DNA from 2 places in the Micromonospora sp. NPDC005174 genome. Region 1 is predicted to be linked to the other one. Evidence: riboswitches for the same ligand, from Rfam matches in the RefSeq annotation. Region 1 holds a riboswitch; the other holds the start of a gene.
What was found. A riboswitch is a leader RNA that binds a small molecule or an ion and turns the genes downstream of it on or off. The one in region 1 is predicted to bind cobalamin.
Positions count from the first base shown of each region.

Region 1 (11,893 bases):
TACGCCTCGGGGAAGCCGCCGCCGATGACCACCGCCCGGGTGCCGCTGGGCAGCGCCGGGTCGCGCAGCGGGTCGACGGTGACGACGTCCGCGCCGGCAGCCGTGAGGAGTTCGGCGGTCTCGGCGTACGAGAAGGTGAAGGCCGGACCACCGGCGAGCGCGACGCGTGGTCGCCCGACGCCGGCCGGCCCGCCGACGGCCTCGACCGGGTCCCACGCCGGGGCGGTCAGCGGCCCGGCGCCGCGGGCCAGGTCGAGGACGGCGTCGAGGTCCACAGTGGCCTCGACCAGTTCGGCGAGCGCGGTGACGATGGCGAGCGATTCGGGGGCCCGTTCGGCGACCGGCACCAGCCCGAGGTGCCGAGCGGGCGCGGCGACCTCGGCGGCGCGGGTGACCGCCCCGAGCACCGGTACGCCCACCTCGGCGAGGGCGTCGCGCAGCAGCGTGTCGTGCCGTGGCGAGCCGACCCGGTTGAGGATCACACCGCCGATCCGCACGGCGGGGTCGAACGCGGCCATGCCGAGGGTCAGCGCGGCGGCCGAGCGGCCCTGCGCGGTGGTGTCGAGGACCAGCAGCACGGGCGCGTCGATCAGCCGGGCGACGTGCGCGGTGGAGGCGAAGTCGCGGCGGCCCACCGCGCCGTCGTGCAGGCCCATGACGCCCTCCACCACGGCGATGTCGGCGGGCGTAGGGAGGCTCGCGCCGTGCCGCAGCAGGCCGGCGATCCGCTCGGCACCGACCAGGAACGGGTCGAGGTTGCGGCCGGGCCGGCCGGCGGCGAGGGCGTGGTAACCGGGGTCGATGTAGTCCGGGCCGACCTTGTGCGGGCTGACCGTCAGGCCGCGTCGGCGCAGCGCGGCGAGCAGCCCGGTGGCGACCGTCGTCTTGCCGTGGCCGCTGGCCGGGGCGGCGACCACCACCCGGGGCAGCGCCCAGGGCTCGACGCTCACCACTCGATGCCCTTCTGGCCCTTCTGGCCGGCGTCCATCGGGTGCTTGACCTTGGTCAGCTCGGCGACCAGGTCGGCGGCGGCGACCAGGCGCGAATCGGCGTCCCGGCCGGTGATCACGACGTGCTGGAAGCCGGGCCGCTCGGCCAGGGTGGCGACCACCTCGTCGACGTCCACCCAGCCCCACTTCATCGGGTAGGTGAACTCGTCCAGCACGTACAGCCCGTAGCGCTCGGCGGCCAGGTCACGCTGGATCTGCCGCCAGCCCTCCAGGGCGTCGGCGGCGTGGTCGGCCTCGCCGCCGCGCTGGATCCAGGACCAGCCCTCGCCCATCTTGTGCCAGGCCACCGGCGCGCCCTGGCCGGTACGCTCGTGCACCTCGCCGAGCGCCCGGAAGGCGTTCTCCTCCCCCACCCGCCACTTGGCGCTCTTGACGAACTGGAACACGCCGACCGGCAGGCCGGCGGTCCACGCCCGCAGTGCCAACCCGAAGGCCGCCGTCGACTTCCCCTTCATCTGTCCGGTATGGACGACGAGCAGCGGTCGATTCCGCCGCTGCCGGGTGGTCAACCCGTCAGCGGGCACCTGACTCGGCTGTCCCTGCGGCATCAGAGGTCCCCCCTCGTCGTCACGCCCCGCGCGTCCTCCGCGATCTTGCAGTTTCTGTTGCTCATATGCGCATCTCGTCCTTTTATGTCGCGACAGAAACTGCAAGATCGCGGGGGTCGGGGTGGGTGAGGGCGTGCAGGGGGTGCAGGGGGGCGTGCAGTTGGGTGGCCAGGCGGCGCGCCAGGTTGAGGCGTACCGGGCCGGACTCGCAGTCGACGACCACGCAGGGGGCACCCGCCGCCGCGAGGATTGCCGCCGCTCCCGCCGCCCGGTCGAGCGGGCGGGTTCCGGCGGTGGCACGGCCGTCGGTGACCACCAGGACCAGGGGGCGGCGCTTCGGATCGCGCAGGCGCTCCACCCGCAGCAGGTCCGCGGCGGCCAGCAGGCCCTCGGCCAGTGGTGTCCGCCCACCGGTGGGCAACTCGGCCAGACGGGTTGAGGCGGCCAGCACCGACGAGGTCGCCGGCAGCACCGTGCGCGCGCCGGCACCCCGGAAGGCGATCACCGCGACCTTGTCCCGCCGCTGGTACGCGTCGGTGAGCAGAGCGAGCACCGCGTCCTTCACGGTGACCATCCGCTGCCGGGCGCCCATCGAACCGCTGGCGTCCACCACGAACAGCACCAGGTTGCCCTCGCGCCCCTCCCGGACCGCCTCGCGGACGTCGTCCGGACGCAGTCGCAGCGGACCCGCCAGCCGGCCCCGAGCCGCCTGGTGGGGTGCGGCGGCGCGGATGGTCGCCGGCAGGTGCAGCGCGCCGACCCGACCGTTCGGCACCCGGGCCCCGGTGGTGCGGCCCCGCCCGGTCCGGGCCCGCGACCGCCGGCCCGGCACCCCGTCACCGACGCCGGGCGCGGTGAGCAGCCGGGCCCGCAGACCACCTCGGGGTACGGCCACCCGTCCACCCTCGCGCTCCCGGTCGTTCCCGGTGCCGCTGGGCTGACCCGCCTCGGCCCGCCGGCGGCGACCGCCTCGACCGTCCACCCCCGAGAAGTCCCCGTCCGCGTCGACGTCGGCGGCGTGCGGCTCCGGGCCGTCGGCGCCCCCGGACTCGCCGGCGCCGGGATCGTGCCCGCCGCTGCCCGACCCGTTCCGATCCCCACCGTCCACGTCGGCGGGATCGAGGGAGTCGCCGTCGGGGCCGTTCCCATCGCGACGATGTTCTCCGGTCTCGCCGCCCGCGCCGGAGGAGCCGCCCGGGTTGCCGGCACTGCCGCCACCGTCCGGGTCCGGGCCGTCGGGGCGGGGGCCGGCGGGGCCGCCGTCGTACGGGCCGCCGTCGTCGTCCGGATCGTCGGGGTGGGCGTCCTGCGCCCGTTGCAGCGCCTCGTCGAGGCGCTTCTCGTCCAGCCCCGGCGTGTCGAACGGGTCGCGGCGACGGCGGTGCGGCAGGGCGAGCCGGGCGGCCACCCGGACGTCGTCGCCGGTGACCCGGTCCCGGCCCTCCCAGGCGGCGTGCGCGAGGGCGGTACGGGCGGTGACGATGTCGGCGCGCATCCCGTCCACGTCGAACGCCGCGCAGACCTCGGCGATCTGGCGCAGCGCGGCGTCGGGGAGGCGTACCCCGGAAAGCCGGCGACGGGCGGCGGCCACCTGGGCGGCGATCTGGGCGTCGGCGTCGGCCCAGCGGGCGGCGAAGCCGGCCGGGTCGGCGTCGGCGGCGAGCCGGCGGCGGACCACCTCCACCCGGATCTCCGGATCGCGGCTGGCGTTCACCTCGACGGTCAGTCCGAACCGGTCGAGAAGCTGCGGGCGCAGCTCCCCCTCCTCCGGGTTCATCGTGCCGACGAGCAGGAACCGGGCGGCGTGGCTGACCGAGACGCCCTCGCGCTCGACGTGGCTGCGGCCCATCGCCGCCGCGTCGAGCAGCAGGTCGACGAGGTGGTCGTGCAGCAGGTTGACCTCGTCGACGTAGAGCACGCCCCGATGGGCGGCGGCGAGCAGACCCGGCTCGAAGGCGCGTACGCCCTCGCCGAGGGCCTTCTCCAGGTCCAGCGACCCGACCACCCGGTCCTCCGCCGCGCCGACGGGCAACTCGACGAGGCGCGCGGGCCCGGTCTCGGCGGCCGCCCCGACCGGATGCGGCCCGTCCGGGCAGCCCGGGTCGGGTTGGGCCGGGTCGCAGCCGAAACGGCAGCCGGCGACCCGGCGCACCGGAGGCAGCAGCGCGGCGAGGGCGCGGACGGCGGTGGACTTCGCGGTGCCCTTCTCGCCGCGCACGAGGACGCCCCCGATCGCCGGGGAGACCGCGTTGAGCAGCAGCGCCAGCCGCATGTCGGCCATGCCGAGCACGGCGCTGAACGGGTACGTGGTGGTCATGCGCGGTCCTCCAGGTCACCCTCGCTGGCCAGGTACTGATCGCGGAGCCGGTCCAGGGTGGCCGGCTCGGGCTTGGCCCACAGGCCCCGGTCGGCGGCCTCCAGCAACCGCTCGGTGATGCCGCGCAGCGCCCACGGATTGGACCGCTCCAGGAACTCGCGGGTGGTGTCGTCGAACAGGTAGGCGGCGGCCAGGTGCTCGTACATCCAGTCGTCCACCACGCCGGCGGTGGCGTCGTAGCCGAACAGGTAGTCCACGGTGGCCGCCAGCTCGAACGCGCCCTTGTAGCCGTGCCGGCGCATCGCGGCGATCCACTTCGGGTTGACCACCCGGGCCCGGAACACCCGCCGGGTCTCCTCGCCCAGGGTGCGGGTACGCACGTCGTGCGGCATCGCCGAGTCGCCCACGTACGCCGCCGGTGACGTGCCGGTCAGGTGGCGGACCATCGCCACCATCCCGCCGTGGTACTGGAAGTAGTCGTCGGAGTCGACGATGTCGTGCTCACGGGTGTCCTGGTTCTTCACGGCGACCGCGATCCGGGCGAAGGAGCGTTCCATGTCGGCGCGCGCCTCCCGCCCGTCCAGGCCCCGGCCGTACGCGTAGCCACCCCACACCGCGTACACCTCGGCCAGGTCGGCGTCGCTGCGCCACGTCCGGGCGTCGATCAGCGGCAGCAGTCCCGCGCCGTACGCCCCGGGCTTGGAGCCGAAGATCCGGGCGGTGGCCCGCCGCTCGTCGCCGTGCTCGGCGAGGTCGGCGGCCACGTGGGCGCGCAGGTAGTTCTCCTCGTCCGGCTCGTCCAGCGCGGCGACCCGCCGCACGGCGTCGTCGAGCAGCGCCACCACGTGCGGGAACGCGTCGCGGAAGAAGCCGGAGATGCGCACGGTGACGTCGACCCGGGGTCGACCCAGCTCGACGGTCGGCACCACCTCGACGCCGGTGACCCGCCGGGACCGCTCGTCCCACACCGGCCGGCAGCCCAGCAGCGCGAGGACCTCGGCGATGTCGTCGCCCTGCGTCCGCATCGCGCTGGTGCCCCACACGGTCAACCCCACCGAGCGGGGGTACGCGCCGGTGTCGGCGAGGTGCCGGGCCAGCAGCGAGTCGGCGAGGGCCACCCCGACGTCCCAGGCGTTGCGGCTCGGGATGGCCTTCGGGTCGACGGAGTAGAAGTTCCGGCCGGTGGGCAGCACGTTGACCAGGCCCCGGGTGGGTGAACCGGACGGGCCGGGCGGCACGAACCGGCCGTCCAGCGCGCCGAGGGTGTTGCGCAGCTCGTCGGTGGTGCGATCCAGTCGGGGCACCAGTTCCGTGCCGGCGAAGCGCAGCACGGCTGCGACCTGCGGGATCGACTGGCCGGTCACCTCGGCGACGACGGCGTCGGCCGCGTCCACCGCCCAGTCCAGGGTCTCCATGCCGACGACCAGCCGGCGCGCGAGCCCTTCGATGAGGTCGATCGCGTCGGCGGCGGTGCCGGCCGGCCCGTCCACCGCGTCGGTCAGCGCCGTGGGCAGCGCGATCCGCTGGCCCGGCGTGGCGAGCAGGTCCTGTTCGTCGAGGCCGTACGCGGTGGCGAGAGCCTGCCGCAGGCCGGGCAGGGCGTGGGCGCCGCCCCAGATCTGCGGGGCGCGCAGCACGGCGAGCACCAGGTTGACCCGCGGCTCACCGGTGGGCGCGTCGGCGAGGATGTGCAGCCCGTCGCGGATCTGCACGTCCTTGACCTCGCACAGGTAGCCGTCGAGGTGCAGCACGAAGTCGTCGAAGTCGTCCGCGTCGGGCATCGCCTCGGTGTGCAGGTCGTGGTGCAGCTCAGCGGCGCGTACCAGGTCCCAGATCTGCGCCCGCACGGTCGGCACCTTGGCCGGGTCGAGCGCCTGCACGGTGGCGTACTCGTCGAGCAGTTGCTCCAGTTTGGCCAGGTCGCCGTAGGTCTCGGCGCGGGCCATCGGCGGCACCAGGTGGTCGATGACGACGGCGTGTGCCCGTCGCTTGGCCTGGGTGCCCTCGCCGGGGTCGTTGACGATGAACGGGTAGACCAGCGGCAGGTCCGCGAGGACGGCGTCGGGCGCGCAGTCGGCGGCCAGGCCGAGGCCCTTGCCGGGCAGCCATTCCAGGGTGCCGTGCTTGCCCAGGTGCACCACGGCGTCCGCGCCGAAGCCGCCGTCCGCGACCGGGGCGGCGAGCCAGCGGTACGCGGCCAGGTAGTGATGGCTCGGCGGCAGGTCCGGGTCGTGGTAGATGGCGATCGGGTTCTCCCCGAACCCGCGTGGCGGCTGGATGAGCAGCGCCACGTTGCCGAACCGCAGCCCGGCCAGCACGATGTCGCCGCCCTCGGTGTACAGCTCGCCGGGCGGCTCCCCCCAGTGCTCCCGCATCCGCTCGCGCAGCTCGGCCGGGACCGCCTCGAACCACCGCCGGTACGTCTGCCCCGGTATCCGGGCCTCGGCGGCGGCCAACTGCTCCGGCGTCAGCCACTCGACGTCGTGACCACCGGCGGCGATCAGCGCGTGGATCAGCGCGTCACCGTCGTCGGGCGGCGGCGCGTCGCCCAGGTCGTAGCCCGCCTCGGCGAGCGCGGCGAACAGCCGGACCGCCGAGGCCGGGGTGTCCAGCCCGACCGCGTTGCCGACCCGGGAGTGCTTGGTGGGGTACGAGCTGAGCACCACGGCGATCCGCTTGTCGGCGGTGGGCACGTACCGCAGGCGGGCGTGCCGCACCGCGATCCCGGCCACGCGGGCGGCCCGCTCGGGGTCGGCCGCGTACACCGAGAGCCCGTCGGCGTCGATCTGCTTGAACGAGAACGGCACGGTGACGATCCGGCCGTCGAACTCGGGGATGGCCACCTGCATCGCCGCGTCCAAGGGGGACAGCCCCGCGTCGCTGGCGGCCCACTGCTCGCGGGTGCTGGTCAGGCAGAGCGCCTGGATGACCGGCACGTCCAGGGCGGCGAGCGCGCCGACGTCCCAGGCGTCCTCGTCACCGCCGCTGGAGGCATCGGCGGCGACCGCGCCACCGGCGGCGAGCACGGTGACCAGCAGCGCGTCGCAGCGGGCGAACAGCCCGAGCGGACCGGCGCCGGTGGTCAGCCCGCGCAGCGAGCCGCAGAAGATCGGCAGGGGGTTGCCGCCGGCAGCGCGGACCGCGTCGGCGAGCACGTCGACGAACGCGGTGTTGCCGGCGAGGGCGTGTGCCCGGTAGAAGACGATCCCGATGGTGGGCCGCTGCGGGTCGCTCGGATGGTCGCCGTGCACGCCGTACGCCGGGGTGGGCGCGGGCGGGGCGAACCCCTCGCCGGTGAGCAGGACGGTGTCGGAGAGAAACCGGGCCAGCTGCCCGAGGTTGTCCGGTCCGCCCTCGACCAGGTACGACAGCGCCTGGGCGACGACCCCGGCCGGGACCGTGGAGACCGCCATCAGCTCCGCGTCCGGCAGCGCCTCGCCGCCGAGCACGACGGTGGGTACGCCCCCGGCGAGCACCGCGTCGAGGCCGCCCGGCCACGCCTGCCGACCCCCGAGCAGGCGTACGACGACGAGGTCGACCCCGTCGAGCAGGGCGGGCACCTCGTCGGCCGCCACGCGGGCGGGGTTGGCGAGCCGGTACTCGGCGTTGCTGGCGCGGGCGGCCAGCAGGTCGGTGTCGGCGGTGGAGAGCAGCAGAATGCGCACGGCACGCTCCGGACGGTGACGTCGACGCGCTCGCGGCAGCGAGCGGGCGACGTGGGATGGGCGCGGGGTTCAGCGGGCACCGCGACCCGGACCGCTCACCGGCGCGAGGCCGGCGGCGACGGGTGGCGTGGCGCGGAACTCAGCGGTGAATGGAGTCGATGCCGATCGCGGCGGCGGCACAGCCGCGGTGCGGGGAACGGCAGCAGCCGTCGATGATGGAGACGCCAAGCGTCATCGGGTCCTCCTCGGGTGTCCACGCCCTGGGGTACGTCCCGACGGCCGAAGTATCCTGGCTTCCGGATCGATGCTCTCCCCCGGCCTTCCAACCGCAGACACACGGCCGTGACTCACGAGGGGGGATCGCTCCCCGGTGACAGTGGCGGGACCGCGTCGGATTCGCACCGACTTCCTTCACTGCCGTCAGGCCGCGAATGCTGCCACACCCCCACGCTGCGGGTCAACGCCGCTCCGGCCCGCCCAGCAGGCGCGCGTCGCCGAGCTGCGGCGGTGGACACCGCCGCCGATGCCCCCGCCTCGATGCCCGCCCTGCTGTTCGCCACCTCGCTACCCGCACCCGGATGCCTCGCACCTCGCTGCCCGCGGCCCCTGCCCGACATCCTTTGCTCTGCTTCCCTACCGGCAACGCGGACGGGGTCGCACTGGCGCCTCTGGTGAAGCAGAGCAAAGGATGCGCAGAGCCCCCTGGCCCGCGTCGGCGGCAGGACGGGGGTGGGCTTGCGGCCGGATGTGTCTCAGCGGGCGTGGCGCTCCGGGTGTGCCCGATTCCACACCCGCATCCGCTCCGGATAGCCGGTGCGGGCCGCCTCGTACAGCGGCACCGCGTGCTTGCGGGCGATGTCGCCGGCCGCCCGGGGTGTGCCGGTGCGGCGGCGGATCCACTCACCGTCGTAGGCGATCGCGACCACTGTGGTGTCGGTGGCGGTGGTCTCCGGCTCCAGGTAGAACTCCACCCCGCGCCGGCTGGCGACGAACGCCTCCAACGCGGCGAGGTCGTCCCGGGTGGCCTCGCGGTCCAGCTTCGTCGGGGTCGCCTCGGCGCCTCGTGACCGCCGGTTGAACCAGCCCATGCCCAGCCCCTCTCCTTCGACGCCACCTCCAGTTCAGCACCGATTCCTGGCAATACGCTGCACGGCGGGTGGGAAAAATCTGACTCACCGGGTCCCGGGCGGAACCCGACACGCGCGAGCGGTGTCAGCAGTGCGAGCCAAACCGGAGGTTCCCCTGGACGACGACGTGCTCGTCACCCGCGCCCGAGCCGGTGACCTGGAGGCGTACGACCTCCTGGTCGCCCGGCACACCGCGTCCGCGTACCGGACGGCGGTGCTGCTCGGCGCGGGACCGGACTCCGAGGACGTCGTCCAGGAGGCGTTCGTGAAGGGGTACCGCAAGCTGTCCCGGTACCGGGGGGAGGCGTCCTTCCGCTCCTGGCTGCTCGCGATCGTCGCCAACGAGACCCGCAACCTGCACCGGTCCCGCTCGCGCCGGGACGGCCTGGTCCTGCGGGCGGCGGCGACCCACTCGCCCGCGATCGCCGGGGACGACGCGGTCGGCGCGGTCCTCGCCGGTGAGCGCCGCGCCCAGCTGGTGGCGGCCCTGCGCCAACTGCCGGAACGGGACCGCGAGGTGATCGTCTGTCGGTTCCTCCTCGACCTCGGCGAGCAGGAGACGGGCGTCATGCTGGGCTGGCCCCGGGGAACGGTGAAGTCGCGGACCTCGCGGGCGCTGGCGAAACTGCGCGCCCTGCTCGTCGACGAGGAGGCGCACCATGGATGACCTCGGCCGAAACGCCGGCGACCTCGACGCGGAGCTGCGCGGCCTCGAAGCGGAGCTGCACGACCTCGGCGCCTGGCTGGCGACGCCGGACGCGCCGGACGTGACCGCACGCGTACACGACCGTCTCGTGCGCGACGTACGCGGACGGCGTCGATGGCGGTCCCTCGCCGCGGCGACGCTCGTGGCCCTGCTGGTCGCGGCGCTGCCGCCGACGCGCGCCGCCGTCGCCGACGCCGTCGGGGAGGTGCTGCGCTTCGCGGGCGTCGAGATCGCCACGTCGCCGACGCCGTCGTCGCCCGGCGGCGAGCCGTCACCCCTGCCGTCGCTGCGGACGGTGGGCCTCGACGAGGCGCGACGGGCGGTGCGCTTCCCGATCCGTGTGCCGCCCGCGCTCGGTCCGCCGGAGCGGGTGTCGATCGCCGATCCCGACGGCACTGGCGCGTACCGGGTGGCGACGTTGCTCTACGACGGTGGCTCGCTGCGCCTCGACGCGTTCGACGGTCGCCTCGACCTCGCGTTCCACAAACGGACCAGCCGTGCGGGAACGGAGTGGACGCAGGTCGACGGCGACTTCGCCATCTGGGTCGACGGTCCCCACGTGCTGTCCTACGTCGACCGGTCGGGCCAGATCCGTCAGGAGACCGCCCGGCTCGCGGCGCCGACCCTGATCTGGGAGCAGGGCGGGGTGACCTACCGCCTGGAGGGCGCGCGCACGCGAGCCGCGGCGGTGGCGATCGCCGAGTCGCTGCTCTAACTTTCCCGGAACCTGCGCGGCCCAAGCGGTGTCCCCCTGGTACGGGGCACACGTCTCTTCGAGAGGGAGCGCAATGGTCACCTGGGGCAGGTTCCTACTGGGTACGGTCCTCCTGCTGACGGCCTGCACGGCCGCCGGCCGGCCGGAGACGTCGACCGACGGCTCGGTCACGGCGACGCCCGCCGACGGCCCGGCCACAACGTCGGCGACCGGCTGCACGGCGCGGGTCGAGACGGGGACGCTGCCCGACTGGGCGGACGCGGGGTTCACCGGTGACGCCCGCGCCCCGCACACCATCGGCGCGCGGGGCGAGATCGCGGCGGTGCTGTTCGGCGATCCGCTGGCCCAGGTCCGACCGGACGGGTCGAGCAACAAGATCCTGTGGGTGGCGCGGCCCACCACGACGTCGCCGGCCACGACCGCGTCGGCCACGCTGGAGATCACCGCCAGGCTGGACGGCACCGACACGGTAGTGACCCGCGAGGTCGCCGGGGGGCCGGGCCCGTCGATCATCGACCTGCCCCGTGCGGGGTGCTGGCATCTCGACCTGCGCTGGGCCGGGCGCACCGACACGATGGATCTCGTCTACGCCGAACGGAAGCCCTGAGGACGGGGAAGACCCTCCCGCCATATCCAACATATACCGCATGGGGGGACTTGCGGCAAGGCCCCCGGTGTCCCGCAGAATGGCCCGTCCAAGGCCATGACCTGCGGAAACGGGAGCCATGCGGATGAACGAGTCGTCGGCGGCGATCAGTGTGTTCGACCTGCCCGGGAACCGTGCCGCCAAGGCCGACCCGGCTCTCATCGCCCGCGACGAGCAACACTTCGCCGCGATCGCGGCGAGCCTCGCACGGTCGATCGCCGACCTGTCCGACCGCCTCGACGCCGAGCGTCGGGCGCCCGCCGGCAAGGGTCGCCAGGCGGTGGTCCGGGACGAGGAGGTCCGCCGCCTGAGCGGCCGCCTGCGCGCCCTGCGCCGGTTCGGTCTGGACCTGTGCCTCGGCCGCATCGTCCAGGCGGACGATCCCGCGCCGGTCTACATCGGACGCTTCGGTCTCACCGCCGCCGACGGTCGAAGGCTGCTGCTCGACTGGCGCTCCCCCGCGGCCGAGCCGTTCTTCGGCGCGACGCACGCCAACCCGATGGGCCTGGCGAGCCGACGTCGGTACCGCTGGACGCTCGGCCGCATCAGCGACTACTGGGACGAGGTGTTCACCCCGGACGGGTTCGCGGGACACGCCGCGCTCGACGACCAGTCGGCGTTCATCGCCAGCCTCGGCGGCAACCGGTCGGCCCGGATGCGCGACGTGCTCGGCACCATCCAGGCCGACCAGGACGCCATCATCCGGGCCGGGTCGGACGGCGCGCTCGTCGTCGACGGTGGCCCGGGTACGGGCAAGACGGTCGTCGCCCTGCACCGCACCGCGTACCTGCTCTACTCCGACCCGCGCCTGCGACAGCGCCGCGGCGGGGTGCTGTTCGTCGGACCGCACCAGCCCTATCTGGCGTACGTCGCCGACGTCCTGCCCAGCCTCGGCGAGGACGACGTGCAGACCTGCACCCTGCGGGACCTCGTGCCCCAGGGCGCCTCGGCGGCGGTCGAGACCGACCCCGAGGTGGAGCGGCTCAAGGCCTCGGCGGACCTGGTACGGGCGATCGACGCGGCCGTCCGGTTCTACGAGGAGCCGCCGACGACGGCGCTGACGGTCGCGGCCGGCGACACCGACGTCCGGCCGAGCGCGGACGACTGGGCCCAGGCGTTCGAGGCGCCCGGACCGGGCACCCCGCACAACGAGGCCCGC
Region 1 covers NZ_JBEXIJ010000010.1:90,907-102,799, forward strand. Annotated here, with positions in the region: gene ABZU91_RS14145 (cobyrinate a,c-diamide synthase) at 1-953, opposite strand, end outside; gene cobO (cob(I)yrinic acid a,c-diamide adenosyltransferase) at 947-1,558, opposite strand; gene ABZU91_RS14155 (VWA domain-containing protein) at 1,641-3,875, opposite strand; gene cobN (cobaltochelatase subunit CobN) at 3,872-7,540, opposite strand; cobalamin riboswitch at 7,823-7,952, opposite strand; gene ABZU91_RS14165 (hypothetical protein) at 8,293-8,628, opposite strand; gene ABZU91_RS14170 (RNA polymerase sigma factor) at 8,759-9,334, shown strand; gene ABZU91_RS14175 (hypothetical protein) at 9,327-10,088, shown strand; gene ABZU91_RS14180 (hypothetical protein) at 10,162-10,695, shown strand; gene helR (RNA polymerase recycling motor ATPase HelR) at 10,820-11,893, shown strand, end outside.

Region 2 (11,893 bases), on a different contig from region 1:
GCTGGGCTTCACCCTGCCGCAGATCCCGGCCGGGCAGCCGGACAACGCCACCGGCAACGGCGCGACGATCGACCTGCGCCTACCGTCCGATGCCCGGACGATCTCGTTCGTCGGCGCCGGCACGCAGGGCAACCAGAGCACCACCGGCACGGCGACGTTCAGCGACGGCAGCACCGCCGGCATCCCGATCCAGTTCAGTGACTGGACGCTGGGCGGCAACGCCAACGGCACCCCGTCGTACGGCAACATCGTTGTCGCGAAGTCCGCGTACCGGCTCAGTGGCACGAGCCGCGACGGCGCCCAGCCGTTCCTGTTCGCCACCGCGCCGTACCAGATCCCTGCGGGTAAGACGCTGGTCTCGGTGACCCTGCCGACGCAGACCGGCGATCCCCGCTCGGCGGGCCGGATTCACGTGTTCGCCGTCGCGGACGACGGCACGCCGGCCGCCGCGCTGGCGACCACCGCCCCGAGCGGCCAGAGCGTCGACGCCGGGCAGGTCCTCGCGGCGAACCTCGGGTCGGTCAGCGGCGGTGTCCCCGGCGCGACCGGCTACCGCGCCCGCGTCCAGTGGGGCGACGGCACGGTTCCGGACGACGCCACGGTCGGCGCGGACGGCGCGTTGAGCGGTCGGCACACCTACGCGGCGGAGGGCACCTACACGGTGCGCGTCACCGCGTGGGACACGCTGTCCAGCAGCACCGCCAGCTTCACCGTGACCGTCCGGCGGGCCGGAGCGCGCACCACTCTCGCGGTGTCCGGGACGCAGCCGGTCCTTGCCGGTGACGCGGTCACGGTCGTCGGCAGCGGGTTCGCCGCCGGCGAGCGGGTGACGGTGGGCCTGGCGGCCGGCACGACCCGTGACGTGACGGTCTCGGCGTCCGCGACGGGCACGATCCGCGCGGTCGTCGCGACCTCGGGGAACACGACACCGGGCCGGTACGCGGTCAGCGCCACCGGCGCGTCCTCGAGCACGCCGGCGACGGCCACCGTCCAGGTGACCGCCCCGCCGACGGGCCCGACCTACCAGCCGCGTCTGTCGTTGCCGACGGCGTCCGCACCGCGGGGCACGTCGATCACCGTCGACGGCTCCGGCTTCACGCCGAACGAGGCGATCGCGGTCAGCTTCGGCGACGGCCGTGGGGTCGGCACGGTACGCGCGAACGGTGACGGCGTCGTCGCCGGCGCGACAGTCAGCGTTCCGGATTCGGCGCGGCCGGGCGTGACCAGCGTGACGCTGTCCGGCGGCACGTCGGCGACGCCGGTGTCCCGACCGTTCACGGTCACCGGCGCGAAGTAGGCCGGGTACGACGCAGTCGGGCGGGCCGTGACACACGGCCCGCCCGACTGCGGTTCCGGGTCCACCCGGCCTCGACCCCGAGATGCACGTGCTTCGCGGGTCGCCCCTCGTGCGGCGGCCACCACTGGCGCTCCTCGCCGCCGGCGAGGCATGTCGGTTGTGCGGCACATACCTCAGAGTCATATTCATACCTCTGTGGTATGTCGCTCACCGGCTCTGTCGCCTGCCGAGGGTGACGGGGGCGCGCTCAGCCGGAGCTGCCATCGTCGGCCGTGGTCGGTGAGCCGGACGATCGCCAGCGGCGCGACGTCGAACTGCCGGTACGTCGCCAGTGGCAGATCCAGGGCGTGCACCAGCGCGACGCGGACCACGAGCGGGTGAGTGACCGCCGTGACCCGTCGACCGACGCCACGCTGGGCGTCCAGCCACCGACCGACGCGCTGGCGTAGCGCCGCGACCGACTCGCCACCGTGCGGTGCCGCGTCCGGGCTGGTCAGCCACTCATGCAGCGCCGCGGGCCGCGTCGCGGCGATGTCCTGAAGGGACCGACCGGCCCACTGCCCGTAGTCGCAGTCGGCAAGCGCCGACTCGACCGCGGGCGTCAGGCCGAGGGCGTACGCGGTCTGCACGGCCGCCGTCGCGGGACTGGACAGGCAGGCGTGGCCGTCGCCGGTCCGCCGGCCCGGGTCGACGGGGGACAGGGCGAGGGCGGCGCGCCGGCCGCCCTCGTCCAGGCTGTCGTTCCCGCCGAACCGGGCCTGCCGCAGGGCGGCGGTGTGCCCGTGGGCGACCAACCGCAGGCTGGTGGCGCTCACCCGGCCAGTCGTGCCTCGGCGACCGCGCGTTGGCGGTGCATCAGAGCGGCGAAGAGCAGACCGAGCCCGGTCCACAGCACCACCTGGGTGCCCAGGGAGGCGAGGCGGAAACTCCACAGCAGCGTCGCGGGGAAGTCACCGGGGACCTCCTGGAACGACGGCAGCACCACATAGGAGACGACGGTGACCAGCAGGAAACCGCCGACTGCCGCGCTGGCGCGGAGCCACACCGGCGAGTGCTCGCCGACCGAACGGTAGCCGAGCGAGCCCGACCAGACCGCGACCAGGCCGAGTACCACCATCAACAGGTAGGTGACCGTGCGCTGGTCGATGGTGGACGGGTCGCCGACGGCCGGAGGGTTCGGTGGGTACTTGAGGAACGGCACGATCACCACGCCGAGCAGCGCGCCGCCGGCCAGTAGCAGACCGCCCCGCCCGTCGTCGACGGCCCTGCGTCGCCGGCTCAGCAGGACGTACGCGGTGGCCAGCAGGCCGCCCATCGCGGCGCCGAACAGGCCGGTGGCCAGGAACAGGCCGCCGCGCTGGCCGTTGCGGCCGACCAGGGCGTCCTCGTCGTGCTGGTGCCCGTCGACGGGGGATTCGGCGTGCGTGGCAGCCGCCGCCTCCTCGATGGCGATGGCCGCCTCGACGTGCGGTTCGCCGACGACGTAGGCGAACGTTCCGGCGAGCAGGCCTGCCACCAGGCCGGCGAGCAGGCCGCGCAGCAGGACCGTGACGAACGAGGGTGCGGTGCCGGTGCCGGTCAGTGGCACGGGACACCGAGCAGGTGCCGACCGTCGTGCATCAACTCGTGCAGGTACATGCCGCTGCGGGAGACGGCCCCCTGGTCGAAGGCGACGAGGTAGGTCAGCAGGGCGAGCGCGGCGACCGTGGCCAGGACCGCCCACAGCAGACGGGTCGGGACAGCGGGGTGCACCAGCGGCTGGCTGGACGTGGAGCTGGACATGCGTGCACGAACCTCCTCGGGGATGACGCGTCCCCATCGCAAGGCTGCGGACGACCGAGCGTCCTGGCTCGCGACCCCCGAGTGGGGACCGCTCACAGTGGCGCGACCGCGCCGGATTCTCACCGGCTTCCCTCGCGTCGCCGCAGATAGTGGATCGACCGTATCGGTGCCGGTTCGGCTCAGTCAAGCCGGCGGCGACAGCCGGACGCGCTGCCGCCCGACGTGCGCTCACCGGCCGACTCGAAGGTGTCGACGGTGACCATCACCGTTGACCGCGACACGCCCGGACCCGACATGTGGGGTGTGACAAACGTGGTCCCCCCTATATATGGTGTCGACCGCAGCTGGTTCGGCCGCTCATCCCGAGTGGTCGAGGCAAGAGGGAACCCGGTGGGAATCCGGGACTGTCCCGCAGCGGTGAGTGGGAACGAGCGCCGCCATCAGCACTGGGCCACCAATCGGCCTGGGAAGCGACGGCCAGTAGGAGACCGGCTAGTCCCGGTCGCGCCCACGAGTCCGAAGACCTGCCAGCGCGCCGCGTACCCGACCCCGGGTGTGCGGCGGTCCGAGGCCGCGTGGGACGGCTGACGCCACCTGACCCACGCCGCGCCGGCGTGGCGTCCGACGGTGTCCGTCTCCTCGCGTCCGAGGACCGTGAGGTCTCGAACTCCCGAGGAGTGAGTGGTGACAGTCACCGAGGTGGTACCGGTCAGCGGCGAAGCCCTGCGGCGGACACCGATGCAGGTCCGCAAACGCGACGGCGGCACCGAGGCCGTCGACGTCAACAGGATCGTGCGGGCGGTCGAGCGGTGGGCCGACGACCTGACCGACGTCGACCCGATGCGGGTCGCCACCCGTACGATCAGCGGCCTCTACGACGGCGCGACGACGGCGGAGCTGGACCGGCTGTCCATCCAGACGGCAGCCGAGATGATCGGCGCGGAACCGCAGTACTCGCGCCTGGCCGCGCGCCTGTTGGCCGGCTATGTCGACAAGGAGGTCCGTCGGCAGGGCATCGCCTCGTTCAGCGCGGCGATCCGGGCCGGCCACGCCGTGGGCCTGATCGGCGACGAGACCGCCGCGTTCGTCAACGCGCACGCCGAGACCTTCGACAACGCCGTCGACGCCGACGGTGACCGTCGGTTCGAGTACTTCGGCCTGCGCACGGTCTACGACCGGTACCTGCTGCGTCACCCCACCTCAAGGTTGGTGCTGGAGACCCCGCAGTACTGGCTGCTGCGGGTGGCCTGCGGCCTGTCGCGTACGCCTGACGAAGCGATCGACTTCTACCGGCTCATGTCCAGCCTCGCCTATCTGCCCAGCTCACCGACGTTGTTCAACTCCGGCACCCGGCACACGCAGATGTCCTCGTGCTATCTGGTCGACTCGCCGCGCGACGAGCTGGACTCGATCTACGCGCGCTACGCCCAGGTCGCCAACCTGTCCAAGTTCGCCGGTGGCATCGGCATCGCGTACTCCCGGGTCCGGTCCCGCGGTGCGCTGATCCGGGGCACCAACGGGCAGTCCAACGGAATCGTGCCGTGGCTGCGCACACTGGACGCGAGCGTCGCCGCGGTCAACCAGGGCGGTCGACGCAAGGGCGCGGCCTGCGTCTACCTCGAGCCGTGGCACCCGGACATCGAGGAGTTCCTCCAGCTACGCGACAACACCGGCGAGGACGCCCGCCGTACCCACAACCTCAACCTGGCCAACTGGATTCCGGACGAGTTCATGCGCCGGGTCGAGGCGGACGAGATGTGGTCGCTGTTCGACCCCGACGAGGTGCCGGAACTGCCGGACCTGTGGGGGGAGCGGTTCGACGCCGCGTACCGGGCGGCCGAGGCGCAGGGTCGGTACGTGCGGCAGCTGCCGGCGCGTGAGCTGTACGGGAAGATGATGCGGACCCTGGCCCAGACCGGCAACGGCTGGATGACCTTCAAGGACGCGGCCAACCGGCTGTGCAACCAGACGGCCGAGCCGGGCAACGTGGTGCACCTCTCCAACCTCTGTACCGAGATCATCGAGGTGTCCAGCGACGCCGAGACCGCCGTGTGCAACCTCGGCTCGGTGAACGTCGCCGCCCACCTGAGCGACGACGGCATCGACTGGGAACGGCTGCGCGCCACGGTCCGTACCGCCGTGACGTTCCTCGACCGGGTCATCGACATCAACTACTACCCGACGCCGCAGGCGGCGGCGAGCAACCCCCGCTGGCGTCCGGTCGGGCTCGGGTTGATGGGGTTGCAGGACGTGTTCTTCGCGCTGCGGCTGCCGTTCGACTCGCCGGCCGCGCGGGAGCTGTCCACGCGGATCAGCGAGGAGCTGTACCTCACCGCGCTGGAGACCTCCGCCGACCTGGCCCGCCGGTTCGGGGCACACCCGGCGTTCGCGCAGACCCGTGCCGCGCGGGGGCGCCTGCAACCGGACCTGTGGGGTGTCGAGGGTACGCAGACCGCGCGCTGGGCCGCGCTGCGCCAGGAGGTCGAGGAGTACGGGCTGCGCAACTCGCTGCTGGTGGCGGTCGCCCCGACCGCGACGATCGCCTCGATCGCCGGCTGCTACGAGTGCGTCGAGCCGCAGGTGTCCAACCTCTTCAAGCGCGAGACCCTGTCGGGGGAGTTCCTCCAGGTCAACACCGCTCTGGTACGCGAGTTGAAGGCCCGTGGTCTGTGGACCGAGCAGATCCGGTCGGCGATCAAGCGGGCCGATGGCTCGGTGCAGTCGGTCGCGGAGCTGCCGGCCGACGTGCGGGAGCTGTTCCGCACCGCGTGGGAGCTGCCGCAGCGGGCGCTGATCGACCTGGCCGCTGCCCGCGCCCCGTTCATCGACCAGTCCCAGTCGCTGAACCTGTTCCTGGCCTCGCCCACCATCGGCAAGCTCTCCTCGATGTACCTGTACGCCTGGAAGTCCGGCCTGAAGACCACCTACTACCTGCGCTCGCGCCCCGCCACGCGTATCCAGCAGGCGACCGTCGCGGTGGTCACGCCGTCGACGGGCGACGCCGAGGCGTTGGCCTGCTCGCTGGAGAACCCCGAGTCGTGCGAGGCGTGCCAGTGACCGTCGCCGACCCCACCACCGACAGCACCGCCGACGCGAGGACCACACACATGCTGCTCGACCCCGGGATGGACCTCACGCTGCGTCCGATGCGTTACCCGCACTTCTTCGACCGGTTCCGGGACGCCATCCGCAACACGTGGACGGTGGAGGAGGTCGACCTGCACGCCGACCTCGCCGACCTGGACCGGTTGTCGCCGGCCGAGCGGCACCTGGTCAGCCGTCTCGTGGCGTTCTTCGCCACCGGCGACACGATCGTCGCCAACAACCTCGTGCTCAACCTGTACCAGCACGTCAACAGCCCCGAGGGTCGGCTCTACCTGTCGCGGCAACTGTTCGAGGAGGCCGTGCACGTCCAGTTCTACCTCAACCTGCTCGACACGTACGTGCCGGACGAGACCGAGCGGTTCGCGGCGTTCGCGGCCATCGAGAACATCCCGTCGATCCGTCGCAAGGCGGAGTTCTGCTTCCGGTGGATCGATTCGTTGCAGGAGATGCGGGAGCTGCGTACCCGCGAGGACCGGCGGGCGTTCCTGCTCAACCTGATCTGCTTCGCCGCCTGCATCGAGGGCCTGTTCTTCTACGGCGCGTTCGCGTACGTCTACTTCCTGCGCTCGCGTGGCCTGCTGCACGGTCTGGCGTCCGGGACCAACTGGGTGTTCCGCGACGAGTCCATGCACATGGCGTTCGCGTTCGACGTCGTCGACACCGTCCGCGCCGAGGAACCCGACCTGTTCGACGACGACCTCGCCGAACAGGTTCGCCGGATGCTCACCGAGGCCGTCGAGTGCGAGGTCCGGTTCGCCGAGGACCTGGTGGGTCAGGGGGTGCCCGGTCTCACCCTCGTGGACATGCGGGAGTACCTCCAGCACGTCGCCGACCGCCGTCTGGCCCAGCTCGGGATCGCACCGCACTACGGGTCGGCCAATCCGTTCGCCTTCATGGAGTTGCAGGACGTGCAGGAGCTGTCCAACTTCTTCGAGCGGCGGGTGTCGGCGTACCAGGTCGGTGTGAGCGGCGCGGTCGCCTTCGACGACGACTTCTAGGACCCCCACCCCACCCCCTCCCCGCCCCGTCGAGCATGACGTTGTTGCTCCCTATCGGCGTTCGGGGGCCCCAGCTTCATGATCGACGTCGGCGGCGGACGGGGTGTGGGGATGGGGTGGGGGTGTTCTTGGGGGTGGGACGGTGGATCAGGCGGGGGTGCAGGTCGGCGTGCTGGCCGGGGGACTGGTTGAGGTGATGGAGCTGAGGTAGCCGGCGGTGGTCGACGCGCCCGGCGCGAGTTGGCCGTTGTAACTGGCGTTCGCGACGCTCACCTGGCTGCCCGACTGGGCGAGTGTGCCGTTCCACACCTGCGACACCGTCTGTCCACTGGCCAGTGTCCAGGTGACCTGCCAGCCGTTGAGCGTGGACGATCCGGAGTTGGTGACCGACAGCCGCCCCTCGAACCCGCCCTGCCAGGTGTTGACCACGGTGTTGGTGACCCCGCAGGACGGCCCACCCGGGCCGGTCGGCGTCGGTGTCGGCGTCGTGGTGGGGGTCGGCGTCGGAGTGGGCGTCGGGGTCGGGGTCGGGGTAGGCGTCGGAGTGGGCGTCGGGGTGGGGGTCGGCGTGGGCGTGGTGCCGTTGGCCTGGAACTGCCACCAGTCGAGGTTGAACAGGGTGCCGCTGCCGCCGGTGAACCGCAGGTACAGGTCCTGGGTGCCGGTGGCGCCCGAGATCGGGCAGGAGATGGTCTGCCACGCCTGCCAACCGCCGGTGCCGGGCACCGCGCAGCTGCCCACCCGGGTGCCGGTGGGGCTACCGAGGCGCAGTTCGACGGTGCCGCCGGACGCGGCCGAGGCGACCCGCGCGGAGAACGACGTCGCGCCCGTACCGAAGCCGACGCCCTTGACCTTGATGTAGTCCCCGTTCTCGATCCACCCGACGTTCATGCCGCCCCCGCTGGCCGGCTCGGTTTCGATGCCGGAGCCCCAGGCGATGGTCTCGGCCTCCTGCCGCACGTACGGGTTCAGCGTGCCGACCTGGGGCGCGCCCGTCGTGGTCATGTTGATCGTCGGGATCGTGCCGTTGGTGTTGTACGTGAACTTCTCCACGGCCACCGAGCGGGTGTAACCGCTGCCGCCGGGCAGCGCGCCGTTGTGGTAGAAGAAGTACGATCCGCCGTTGAAGTCGATGACCCCGGGGTGGTTGGTGAAGCTCGCGCCCTGGCGGGGCATGACCGTTCCGCGATAGGTCCAGGGGCCGGTCGGGCCCGTCGCGGTCGAGTAACCGATGAACTCGGAGCAGCACTCCGCCGCGAACACGTTGTAGTAGATGCCGTTACGTTTGTAGACCCACGGACCCTCCTCGTAGAGGGTGGGCCGGCTCGCGTTGCCCGTCCGGGTGCCGAACCCGGCGGTGGTGAGCGGGATCTTCGTGGCGCTGCCGCTGTACGAGATCATGTCCGCGTTCAGCCGGACGTACCACAGGTTCGGGTTGCCCCAGTACAGGTACGCCTGGCCGTCGTCGTCGACGAAGACCGTGGGGTCGATCTCGCCGTTGCCCACCAGGGGACGGCCGATGGCGTCCCGGAACGGTCCGGTGGGACTGTCGGCGACGGCGACGCCGATGGCCATCGAGTTGGTCGCCCGGGCGGTGACCGGCACGTACCAGTAGAACTTGCCGTTGCGGGCGACGACCTGGCCGGCCCAGGCGTTGGCGCTCGCCCAGCTGAAGGTGGCGAGGCTCAGCGGGGAGCCGTGGTCGGTCCAGTTGACCATGTCGGCCGACGACCAGACCCGCCAGTCCTTCATCGTGAAGTACGAGGAGCCGTCCTCGTCGTGGCCGGTGTAGAGGTAGACCCGTCCGTTGTGGACCAGGGGTGCCGGGTCGGCGGTGTAGATGTGCTGGACGATGGGGTTGTCCGCGCGGGCGGCCGTGGCCGGCATCAGCGTCGAGACGAGCAGCAGGCTCGTGAGCCAGGCGAGGCCGCGCCGGAGCCGGGTCTTGGTCCGTGGTGGCGGTGTGGGGTGCATCGGTACCTCCAGGGTGGGTCACGACGGGCGGGGCGGCTCGCCGCGTGCGCTGGTGGCGTGTCGCGTGTGTCGTCGCGTGTCGATCGGGGCGGCCGCGGCGGTGCCGCGGGCACGGCGGGAGGGAGTTGGTCGTCTGCCGTGGCTCCCGCGTGCGGCGGCCCGCCGCTGTCGACGGCGGTGGTCAACGTCCCTGAGGGAGGCCCGGACACCCACCAGCGGGCGTTGGTCGTGCACTGCCCCATCGATCCCGACGGATCGGTTGGAGCGGTGAAGCGTGCCCTTCGCCTCTGCGGCCCGAGGGTAGTCTGTTATCGCTAACATTCTCAAGCGATGGATGGACCTGGATTTCGCGCGGCCTCACGGACGGGTCGGCGCAGGGGCGTACGCAGTGGTCGACAGGGCGGTCAGCGCTGCAGGCGGGTCGGGCTTCCCGGTCCGCTGCGACGCACGAGCCACGCCTCCGTGATGTGCGTGAACATCGCCTGGGCCGCGCCCTCGGGGTCGTGGGCGGCGATGCCTTCGTAGATGCGTCGGTGGCCCTGGTTCGACGCCACGCACATGGCGCGCTCGGGCTGGCCCATGTACCGCGCGGTGTTGACGACCTGGCTCTCCAGGGACCGGACGACGCCCCTGGCGATGCGGTTCCCGGACGCCTGCATGACCGTGTCGTGAAAGGCGCGGTCGTGCTCCTGGTAGGTGACGTGGTCGTCCACCAGTTCGTCCATGCGGTCCACCAGGGCGCGCAGCCGGTCGACCGTGGCCGGGTCGGCGAGTCGGGCGGCCACGTTGGCCATGTCGGACTCCAGCACCCGACGGGTGACCACCAGGTCGTCCAGTATCGCCAGGGAGTCGTCCTCGGCGATGGTCGCCGCGAGGACGAGTTCGTCGAGCATGTCCCACGCCGAGGGTGGGGTGACAAGCGTTCCGCTGCCCTGGCGGACCTGCACGAGCCCCTTCTCCTGCAGGATCTTCACCGCTTCCCGGATGACGGTCCGGCTCACCGAGAAGGTCTCGCAGAGCACCGGCTCGGGGGGCAGCGGAGTGCCCGAGGGATGCGCTCCCTGCACGATTCGGGTCACCAACTCAGCGGTGATCGCCCGCGCCAGATTCGCCGGGCGACGCGTCCAGGTCTGCGCCGTCGCGCCGTTGACGGCCGGCCGGTTCGATGTCGTCACGTTCACCTCCGCGTAGCCGCGGGAGCGGGCCCACGAGTCCGCCCCAGTGTAAGGGCAACCGTTGACGTCAGACGTCATACGAGTTACGTTCTCGTCAATCTTGCATCGACGGCCGTTCTCAGGCCACTCCCCATATGAAGGTGAGCAACGATGAAGCAACGAGCAGTGTGGTCCGCGGTCCTCGTTGCAGGGCTGGCCCTGACAGGCTGTGGAAGCGCGACAGGATCGGGTTCATCGTCCGGAGGCTCGGACAAGAAGCTGGTCGTCTGGGATTGGAAGTCCGGCGAGGCCAGCTCTGCCCAGTACGTGGAGAGGGCGAAGGCCGACTTCGCCAAGAAGCACAAGGACGTCGAGGTCGAGTTCGTCGCCCAGCCGTTCGAGGAGTACTACACGCTGCTCGGCGCGGCCATCCAGTCGGGCAAGGGACCGGACGTCATCCTGTTCAACGGTGGCGGCCAGATCCGCGACCGGGTCGACTCGCTCCAGCCACTGGACGAGTACGTCGGCGAGGACCGGCAGCGGCTGGCCGGCTGGGAGGCGTTCGCCAAGGGCGGCAAGACCTACGCCTCTCCCGTGACGCTCCAGGGTCACCCGATCTACTACAACAAGACGCTCTACGAGAAGGCCGGTCTCGACCCGGCGAAGCCCGCCACGACGTGGCAGGAGTTCGTCGCCAACTGCGCTGCCATCACCAAGGCCAGCGGCGCCAAGTGTTTCGCCCTCGGCAACAAGGAGGGCTACGGCATCCAGTTCTTCCTGTCGGCGATGGCGTCGGGTGTCCTGACCCCGCAGGAGTACGACAACTGGATCGCCGGCAAGCGTGACTGGAACTCGCCCAACGTGAAGCGGATCTTCGAGCTGTGGAAGGAGACCGGCACCGCGAAGCTGAACAACGACGGGGCGAACTCCACCGCCATGTTCAACGACGCGTTCGCTGTCTTCCAGTCCGGCAAGGCCGCCCACATTATCGGGCTCATGTCGGACATCGGGCACTGGAAGGACTTCAACGAGTTCATCACGCCGGACAAGCTCGGCGTGATGATGGCCCCGGCGGTGACCAGCGGCGCGACCCCGAGCCTGCCGTACGACGGTGGCATCGGTTACGCGGTCGCCAAGTGGACCAAGGACCCGAAGGTGGCCGCCGACCTGGTGCGCTCGCTGAGCTCCACCGAGGCGCTGAAGGCGTTCTACGCCAACGCGGGCGCGATCACCGCGGACACGACCATCGACGTGTCGGCGAGCGGGCCGGCCGTCACCACGATCGTCTCCGCGCTCAAGACCGGCAAGCCGGCGCCGCACGTGGCGCTCTCCTCGAAGTCGCTCGACCTGATGGGCCGCCTCTCGCAGCAGTTGCTCAGCGGCTCGATCAGCGTGGACGAGGTCGTGAAGCAGATGGCCGCCTCGGACACGGCGGGCTGACCTCGTGACGATCGGCAACTCGCTCCCGTCGGTCCGCTCGGCTTCGGCCGGGCGGGCCGGCGGGGTCCCGCCCTCCGTACCGCCGCCTCGCAATCGCGCCGTCTCCCGGCGTGCCGCCGGCGGCCGTCGCGCCGAGCAACTGG
Region 2 covers NZ_JBEXIJ010000014.1:137,539-149,431, forward strand. Annotated here, with positions in the region: gene ABZU91_RS17570 (GH92 family glycosyl hydrolase) at 1-1,297, shown strand, start outside; gene ABZU91_RS17575 (histidine phosphatase family protein) at 1,483-2,112, opposite strand; gene ABZU91_RS17580 (CbtA family protein) at 2,109-2,885, opposite strand; gene ABZU91_RS17585 (CbtB domain-containing protein) at 2,876-3,079, opposite strand; cobalamin riboswitch at 3,114-3,253, opposite strand; cobalamin riboswitch at 3,408-3,626, shown strand; gene ABZU91_RS17590 (ribonucleoside-diphosphate reductase subunit alpha) at 3,818-6,136, shown strand; gene ABZU91_RS17595 (ribonucleotide-diphosphate reductase subunit beta) at 6,187-7,182, shown strand; gene ABZU91_RS17600 (family 43 glycosylhydrolase) at 7,330-9,069, opposite strand; gene ABZU91_RS17605 (FadR/GntR family transcriptional regulator) at 9,561-10,331, opposite strand; gene ABZU91_RS17610 (extracellular solute-binding protein) at 10,482-11,750, shown strand; gene ABZU91_RS17615 (sugar ABC transporter permease) at 11,755-11,893, shown strand, end outside.
Region 2: it holds a riboswitch for cobalamin, as region 1 does, so the genes downstream of both, ABZU91_RS17585 (CbtB domain-containing protein) here and cobN (cobaltochelatase subunit CobN) in region 1, are expected to answer to the same signal.